Regions from separate parts of the Cupriavidus sp. UME77 genome, predicted to be linked through region 1. Evidence: predicted binding sites of a transcription regulator. Region 1 holds the regulator's gene; the other holds the start of a gene.
The links. Region 1 encodes LexA, which represses DNA repair genes until DNA is damaged. Its sites were predicted from a motif close to ACTGTATNNNNATACAGT; they were not measured.
Positions count from the first base shown of each region.

Region 2: A9975_RS07170 (ATP-dependent helicase) is a predicted target of LexA. The motif match lies at 2,932-2,949, and genes of this name have one in related genera.

Region 1 is NZ_LZZU01000006.1:294,678-299,265, forward strand. It holds gene priB (primosomal replication protein N) at 1-36, opposite strand, end outside; gene rpsF (30S ribosomal protein S6) at 111-485, opposite strand; gene A9975_RS03115 (asparaginase) at 587-1,585, opposite strand; gene lexA (transcriptional repressor LexA) at 1,813-2,469, shown strand; gene A9975_RS03125 (hypothetical protein) at 2,578-2,748, shown strand; tRNA gene A9975_RS03130 (tRNA-His) at 2,853-2,928, shown strand; gene A9975_RS03135 (hypothetical protein) at 3,084-3,917, opposite strand; gene A9975_RS03140 (hypothetical protein) at 4,301-4,588, opposite strand, start outside.
Region 2 is NZ_LZZU01000017.1:41,878-46,465, forward strand. It holds gene cmdF (tyrosine 2,3-aminomutase) at 1-704, shown strand, start outside; gene A9975_RS07170 (ATP-dependent helicase) at 727-2,796, opposite strand; gene A9975_RS07175 (TlpA disulfide reductase family protein) at 3,050-3,604, opposite strand; gene A9975_RS07180 (thioredoxin family protein) at 3,728-4,177, opposite strand; gene A9975_RS07185 (hypothetical protein) at 4,334-4,588, shown strand, end outside.

The DNA.
Region 1 (4,588 bases):
TTCCGCGAGCGTTGCGCAGAGCCTTAACTGGTTCAACGCACTCTCCCGCACCGATGCCCGCACTTGCCGCCGCGGCGATCAACGCCGGCGGCAACCACAACAGTCCGCACTTAGGCGGCCTGGACTTCGCTGGTCTGTTGCGCGGCCTTGCGAGCTTCTTCGCGCTGCACTTCCTTCATCATCGGGGACGGTGCGGTTTCAGCCTTCTTGGTCTGAACGATGAGGTGGCGCAGCACAGCATCGTTGAACTTGAACGCGTGTTCGAGTTCAGCCAGGGTTTCCTTGCCGCATTCGATGTTCAGGCAAACGTAGTGAGCCTTGGCCAGCTTCTGGATCATGTAGGCCATCTGACGGCGACCCCAGTCTTCCACGCGGTGGATCTGGCCTTCCTGGGACGTGACCAGCGTCTTGTAACGCTCGATCATGGCCGGGACTTGTTCGCTCTGGTCCGGATGGACGATAAATACGATTTCGTAATGACGCATTGACGCTCCTTTTGGATAAGCTGCCCGAGCGCCATGTCCGGTGCAGCAAGGTTGAATAGCCTTAAAGTATAGCGTGCTTTTGCTATCGGGAGCAAGCCGCCTCAGTTTTCAGTGAATAGTGCCTGCAGCGCCGCCGGATCCTTTGCCAATCCTGGCTCCGCAGCCAGAGCCAGCGCCAGGAGCACGCGTGCCTTATAAGGATTGAGGTCGCCGGCCGAAACAAAAATTCCCGCCGCCGGCCGGGGAGATGCAGGAATCGCCACATGCCCTGCCCCTGTGCGCGAACTGCGTACCACTGCCACGCCCGCGCCAGCAGCGTCAGCTAATGCCTCCACCAGCGACTGGTGAACCGACCCGTTGCCAGCGGCCGCCACGACCAGGCCCGACACGCCCGCCTGCGCCAAGGCATCCACCACGATCCGGCCCGGCTCCGCATAGCTGGCCACGATCTCGACCTGCGGCCATGCGCAAGGGACCGGCCAGGCCCTGGCCGGCAAGCGGCCGGGGGTGCGCACAAAGCGCACCAGGTTGTCCTGAACAAAGCCAATCGGCCCGGATACCGGCGACACAAACGCATTCACCGCCGATGTGTGCGCCTTCATCACATCGCGCCCTGCGTGGATCTCCTGATTAATCACCAGCAGCACGCCCTTGGCCATCGCGCCGACATCCGCCGCTACGCGCACCGCATCCAGCAGGTTCAACGGGCCATCCGCCGACAACGAGGTCGACGGCCGCATCGCAGCCGTCAGCACAACTGGCACCGTACCCACGCAAGCCAAGTGCAGCAACATGGCCGTCTCTTCCAGGGTATCGGTGCCGTGCGTAATGACAATGCCTGACACATCGGGCTGCGCGGACCAGTACGCCACGCGCCCCACCAGCCTGGACCAGAGCGCGAACGACATGTCCTTGCTATCTACCTGTGCAACCTGCTCGGCCTCGATCCGCGCCACCGCGCCCAGCGCCGGTACCGCGTCGAGCAGCGCTGTCACCGGCACCGTCGCCGCCTGGTACTTCGCGCTGCTAGCTGGGTTGGAAGAAGAACCGGCAATGGTGCCGCCAGTAGCGAGCACGACGACACGAGGCAGGAGAGACATGGCGGGAATGTGGTCGGGAGCCAGAAAAGTTGAACAGCAAGCAGCGCAACACGCTTCAGGTGCCGCGGATTGTAACCCTCTGCCCGCTCATCACGGCACGCGCCAAGATCCGTGGGACGCACCTGTCAATGCGCAAACTCCCAAAAATTCCGCTTGCACTTCACTCGATACTGTATAAAATCACAGCATACTGTTTAAACATACAGTGTTTTCAAACACCGGCGACCATGGCGACCCTGACACCGCGACAGCAGCAGATTTTCGACTTGATCCGCAGCAGCCTCCAGCACACGGGCTTCCCGCCCACGCGCGCTGAGATCGCCGCCAAGTTCGGCTTCTCCTCACCCAATGCAGCCGAGGAACACTTACGTGCCCTGGCCCGCAAAGGCGTGATCGAGCTCACCCCCGGCGCCTCCCGCGGCATCCGCCTCAAGGTCTCCCGCAGCGACTCGGAGCTACCCGACCAGTTCTCCCTGCCTATGGCCGGCGTCATGCAGCTAACCCTGCCACTGGTCGGGCGCGTCGCAGCCGGCAGCCCGATCCTCGCCGCCGAACACATCGATCGCCAATACCAGGTCGACGCCTCGGTGTTCGACGTGCAGCCCGATTACCTCCTCCGGGTCCGTGGCCTCAGCATGCGCGACGCCGGCATCCTTGATGGCGACCTGCTCGCCGTCAAGCGCGCCAGCGAAGCCGCCAACGGCAAGATCGTTGTAGCGCGCCTGGGCGACGACGTCACCGTCAAACGCCTCAACCGCCGCGGCGACACCATCGAGCTGATTGCCGAGAACCCCGACTTCCCCAGCATCATCGTGCAAGCCGGCCGTGAAGAGTTCTCACTGGAGGGCATCGCTGTCGGCCTCATCCGCCCCGGCGCCTTCTGACGAGTGCGGCTGAGGCGGGCGAAGCCCGTACAAGCCGACACCCGATTGTGCCAACGCACCCGCGTAGCGGGTACCGCTAACTGTTGTTGCAAGTCACCAGGTGTAGCCATGCTGCCAGCCAACCGCCTCTCCGCCCGCCGCCCCGTCAAGCCCGTGCCCTTCCGCCAGTCCAAAGGCGTACGCATCTACCAGGGCGCACAACGACGCACCATGGTTGGCAGCATGGCCGCTATCTGCCGAATGCTCGAGTTGGAGGAATCCTCCAAGCTGGCTGGTTAAGCAGGTGGCACTAAAAAAATTTGTGCAGAGTACTAGCCATCCGGCTCTTTGCATTGTATGATCTTGTTCTTCGTCGTTCGGCACCAAGCAGAACGACATCGACGGTGGCTGTAGCTCAGTTGGTAGAGTCCAGGATTGTGATTCCTGTCGTCGTGGGTTCGAGTCCCATCAGCCACCCCAAGAATTTGCTTTACAAAACAGCGCCTTAGCCAAGGCGCTGTTTTTGTTTGTGCGTCCCAAAGCGGTGTTCTATTCCCGCCATATTCCCACGGTGGGAATACTCAGCACCCTCATCCCCACCCCGCCGCCTAACGGCAGGGCCGTCGATTCATGCTCTACGTCATGCCGCGTTCAGCCAGCGCCAGCCGGATCTGCGGCAGCACGATGCCTTCCAGCCCCGACACACCATGCCCCTGCCCCCAGATCTGCTCACCCACCGCCGCCAGGAAAAACGGTGTGCCATGGTTCTGCAGGATCGGCCTGCCGCCAGGCCGATCGCCACCGGCCCAGGACAGGTAAGGCGGCAGGTCTTGCGGCCGGACCACCCCACGAAAGCCGCCTAGCTTGATAGTGATGTAGTCGATCTGGTCGAACGCCGGCAGCGAGACTTTCATCTTCTCCGTGCGACCGAAATACTCAGCCTCATAGCCGCGGCACGCGGGGCAGTTGACCGCGCCAACATAGCCGAGCACGATGCGCGAGCCTGGACCGGCAACCAGGCGACCCTGTGCAGGATAGCGACCTACACCGCCCTTCCTTGGACCGCCCGCCTGCGTCGCGTCGGCACGCAGCGCATTGACCTCATCAGCCGACAGCCATGTGAGCCGCACCTCAGCCTTGCGGCCCTTGGCGTTGATGAAAGTGCCCAGGATGGTCTGCTCACCCACACGCAACTCCGCCTCGATCAACGAATTGGCATTGGTGTAGAACGCGATGCGCAGCGTGTCGCCGCTCACGCTGCCCCTGAAGTCGCGTGCCGGCGCGAAGGCCTTCGCATCCAGCCAGCAGTAGCGCAAGTCACCCGCACTCAGTTGCCCACCTGCCATAGCCGCGCCGGCAATCCGCAGCAGGCGCTCGCGCGCCTCGCCGGACACCGATACCAGCCAATCGCCGTTCAGGCTCTCCCCGATCAGGTCTTCCGCACCCGCGCGACCGGTAAGCAGCAGCACGCCGCCAAGAAGGGCAAGAAAGTCGCGGCGATCCCTGGTTGCCTCCTGGGCACGGGTTGGCGGGTGTAGATGTCGGCAGCTTAGTGGAACAGACAGAATAGAGGTCTCGGACGGAACCCAACATCAGCATTTCGCCCTGTCGCTATCCCAAGGAGGTGCCGATCGACACAATCATTCCCGATGCAGCGACACCTTTGAAGGCTACTTGGTTCTCTGGCGACCTCACGATTTCCCTGACCAATAGGCACAGGCACAGGCATTGGCATCTGGGAGAAGGGCTCCCGCTTGAGCATTAAAATCAGATGCCTTCCCGGGCTATCGCGCTGAACTGGACGCCGGACGCCATCACGATGAACGTCGCATGGGCGAAAGTGAACAACCAACTAATCGGCAAGAGGGAAGCCAAAGACATCCCGCGCCAGATCTTGCTCGAACGCTGCGGTCCACGAAGTCCCCGCCCTGTCTGGATAGCGCCGAACTTCGCCTCCGATTACACGGGCGACGGTGATTTCCCGCGGAGTATGACTCGGCCTGCCGGCTAGCGGAGTGCCCTCCTCTGCTGCGACATCGAAATCCTGCTGCACAAATCCATGCCGTGCGCAAGCGGACTCGAAACTCTCACGCTCATCCGCTGGCAATTCGTAGAACAGCTTTTGAACCATGGTCATCTC
Region 2 (4,588 bases), on a different contig from region 1:
AGGCCTACACGCTGCGCTGCATTCCGCAGGTGCTGGGCGCGGTGCGCGACACGCTGGGCCATTGCGCCACCGTGGTTGAGCGCGAGCTGAATTCGTCCAACGACAATCCGCTGTTCTTCGACGACGGCGAGCTGTTCCACGGCGGCAATTTCCACGGCCAGCAAGTCGCGTTCGCCATGGACTTCCTGGCCATCGCGGCCACGCAGCTTGGCGTGGTGTCGGAGCGCCGCCTCAACCGCCTGCTCAGCCCGCACCTGAATAACGGCTTGCCGGCTTTCCTGGCAGCGGCCAACGAGGGCCTGAGCTGCGGGTTTGCCGGCGCGCAGTATCCGGCCACCGCGCTGATCGCCGAGAACCGCACCATCTGCAGCCCGGCCAGCATCCAGAGCGTGCCGTCCAACGGCGACAACCAGGACGTGGTGAGCATGGGCCTGATCGGCGCGCGCAATGCACGCCGCATCATCGACAACAACCAGTACATCCTCGCCGTGGAACTGCTCGCAGCCTGCCAGGCCGCCGAGCTGGCCGGCGCGGTGCAAAGCCTGTCGCCGGCGGGCCGCGCGGTCTTCGCCTTTGTGCGCGAACGCGTGCCGTTCCTGGCAATGGATCGCTACATGACCGACGACATCGAAGCCATTGCCGCGCAACTGCGCGCCGCCGCGCTGGTGGAGGTGGTGCGCGCGGCTGGCGCGGCGGTCAACTGACGCGCGCCTTGGCCGCGCAGCCTCATTTCCACATATCGCGCATGCGCCCGGCCAGGTCCAGCCTGGGCAGCGGCGCCTTGGCCGGCGCGTCCGCCACCGGCGGGGGCGGCGGCCAGGACCGGCTGTGGAACAGCGGCATCACGCGGTTAGGCAGAAAGCGCGTGCGCGAGGCGTAGACATGGCGGTCGCCATAGGCGGTCTGCTGGTGCACATAGAACCGCTGCGGCACCACGATGTCGAGGTGGTCGCGGGCGCGGGTCATGGCTACGTATAGCAGCCGGCGCTCTTCCTCGATTTCCTCGGTGGTGCCGGTGGCCAGGTCCGAAGGCATGCAGCCGTCGACGGCATTGAGCACATAGACGGCTTTCCATTCCTGGCCCTTGGCCGAGTGGATGGTGGATAGGATCAGGTAATCCTCGTCGCGCAGCGGCACGCCGGATTCGTCGCTCGATGCGTCCGGCGGGTCGAGCGTGAGTTCCGTCAGGAAGCGCTCGCGCGACGCGTAGGTGGCGGCGATACGCTCCAGTTGCTGCAGGTCGGCGGCGCGTGCGGGCGCGTCGTCGTGCAGGCGCTCAAGGTGTGGCTGGTACCACGCCACCACTTGCTCGAAGGCGGATGGCCACGGCGCGGCCGGGGCCATCAGGCTGCGCGCCAGCGCCAGCAGGTCGGGCCAGGCCTCGGCGGCGGCCGGCGGCGCCTCAAAGGACTCCAGGGCAAATAGCGGCTCGGTGGCGATCTCCACCGCATCGAGAGCGCGAGCGGCAGTCTTGGGCCCAACGCCAGGCAATAGCTGCAGGCTGCGGAAGCCCGCCATGCGGTCGCGCGGATTTTCCAGCCAGCGCACCACCGCCAGCACATCCTTCACGTGCGTGGATTCCAGGAACTTCAAGCCGCCGAACTTCACGAACGGGATGTTGCGCCGGACCAGCTCGATCTCCAGCTGCGCGCTGTGGTCGGCGGCGCGGAACAGCACCGCCTGCGACAGCAGCGCCAGTCCGGCCTCGCGCCGCGAGAGGATCTGCTCGACCACATAGCGGGCCTGGTCCGCCTCGTCGTTGACCACCACGATCTCCGGCTTCTCGGCCGAGCCGCGCTCCGACCACAGGTCCTTGGTATAGCGCTCGGCCGCCAGCCCGATCACCGCGTTGGCGGCGGCCAGGATGGGCTGGGTGGAGCGGTAGTTCTGCGACAACGTGACCATGTCCGCGGCCGGCGAGAACTGCGCGGGGAAATCGAGGATATTGCGCACCGTGGCGCCACGGAAGGCGTAGATCGACTGGGCATCGTCGCCCACCACCGTCAGGCCGCGCCCGTCGGGCTTGAGCGCGAGCAGGATGGCAGCCTGCAGTGCATTGGTGTCCTGGTATTCGTCCACCAGCACGTGGTCGAAGCGCGCGCCCATGTCCTGCGCCAGCGCGGGCTCGGCCAGTGCCTGCGCCCAGTAGAGCAGCAGGTCGTCGTAGTCGAGCACCTGCTGCTTCTGCTTGGCTTGCACATAGCCGGCAAATAGTCCGCGCAGCGCATCCTTCCACATGGCATAGCGCGGGAACCATTGCTTGAGCACGTCTTCGAGCGGCGCCTGGGTGTTGACCACGCGCGAGTAGATCGACAGGCAGGTTTCCTTGCGCGGGAACCGCGAAGCCTGGGCCGACAGGCCCAGGTCGTGCCGCACCACGTTCATCAGGTCGGCGGCGTCGCCGCGATCGCAGATGGTGAAGCTGGGCGACAGGCCAAGCGTTTCCGCGTACTCGCGAAGCAGGCGCGCGCCGATGGCGTGGAAGGTGCCGGACCATGTGAGTGCCGCGCGCCCCGCCCCGGAGGCTTGCATGCCCAGCGCCTGGTCGACGATGCGCTCGACCCGCCGCCCCATCTCCGACGCCGCGCGGCGCGAGAACGTCAACAACAGGATGCGGCGCGGGTCTGCGCCGCCCAGCACCAGATGGGCAACGCGGTGCGCCAGCGTGTTGGTCTTGCCCGAGCCGGCTCCGGCGATGATCAGCAGCGGCGCGGCGGGCTCGTGCGTCACGGCCGCGCGCTGTTCCGGGTTCAGGGTGGACAGGTAAGCCGGTGTATCGGGGGCGGCGGCATCCACGGTGTCGGGCGGCTTGACGGCGGGTGCGTCGCAAAGCACGGCGCTGGAATCGGGATCGAGTAACACGGAGCGGGGGCCTTAGGGGATGCCGGGCGCAAGTGCGCTGGCCAGCATGGGCGGGGAAAGCTGCTGGCAACTGTATATCCATACAGCCGGGCTGCGCAAGCCGGGCGTGGCCCGACGGCACCTGGCAATAAAAAAAGGTGCCATGGAAGGCACCTTTCCGGGCGGAGGCGGCGGGCCAGGCAGTGGCTCAGGCCGCCTTGGCGAGCGCGCCGTCGAGCAGCTTGTGCAACGCGTCCCACTCGGGCTCGCCCACATAGCGCTTGAGGATATGGCCATCCTTGTCGATCACGAAGGTGGTCGGGGTCAGCTGCACTTCGCCGAATGCCTTGGCGGCCGCGCCGTCGGAATCCATCGCCACCTTGAACGGCAGCTTGCGCGTTTGCGCATAGTTCATCACGTACATGGGCGGGTCATAGCTCATTGCCACGGCGACAAACTCCAGGCCCTTGTCCTTGAACTTGTCATAGGTGCGGACCATGTCCGGCATTTCCTTGACGCAGGTGACGCAGCTGGTGGCCCAGAAGTTGACCAGGTAGACCTTGCCCTTGAGATCGGCGGTGCTGATTTTTTCGCCGGACAGCAGCGTGAACGTGGCGGGCGGCGCCGCATTGGCAGGGGCGATGGCGCGATAGCCGAACCAGCCCAGCACGGCAACCAGCAGCACGGCGGCGATCACAGGCCACAGCTTGCGCGAGGCGGTGCTTGCCGGGGTGGGTGCGGTGGGGGAAGCGGAGGTCGTCATGATGCTCGCCGACAGGTCAGACAAGCCACTATTCTACTGCTGCTGCCGTGGCGCTGCCGGCTGCATGCACCGAGCCGCCGCGGATGCGACGATTGGCCGCAGCCGCGTGCGCCATCGTGCGCCTCAATGCGCCTTGCTTGCCAAGGCCGAGCGGGCCTGGTCCAGCGCCTGTTCAAGGTAGGCGCCATAGAAATCGGGCTGCATGCCGCGCAGCGGCGTGGCCAGGGAGCGGCCGCGCGCGTCGAGGAAGAGCACCGTGGGCGCTACCGCCACATTGCGGCTGCGGGCCCATTCCCGCGCGGTGGTCATGCTGCCATCGGCGTTGCGCAGCGGCGTGTCGGCGGTCATGTCGAGCTCGCGCGCCTCGATTTCTCCCGCCGCGGCTTGCGGGCCGAGATAGTTGCGGCGCACCGTTTCGCAGTACACGCAGCCGGGCAGTGTCACCAGCACCACCAGGGGCTCGCCCCGGCTGGCCGCAGCAGAGGCCTGGGCGGCGAGATCGTTGACGGGGGGCAGGTGGGCCGTGGCGGCCAGGGCGCTCGTGCTCGCCGCGACCAGCATGGCACCCAGCATCGCCGTGCCGGTACGGCGTGCGGTGCCAAAGACACCACGGGTGGATGACTGCATTGGCTGGATCGATGGCTGGGTTTGCATTGGCGGGCAATGTGGATGAGCGCTGGCACGCGGGTTCTACGATAATAGCGGCTTATTTCCGCATTCGCCGCCCTGATGCCCCACGCCTGGTTTCCACGGTTTTTCCGCTTGCCGCAGTCCCTGCTTGCCAAAGCCATCGTCCTGGGCGCGCTCGGCGCCGGGCTGATTGCCTGTTCGCCCCGCTATGACTGGCGCACCATCCAGTCCAACGAAGGCGCCTACGCGGCGCTCTATCCCGGCAAGCCATCCGGCGCCGCGCGCGAGGTGGCGATTGCCGGGCGCAAGCTGCCCATGACGATGGACGCAGCCCGGGTCGACGAGACCTTGTTC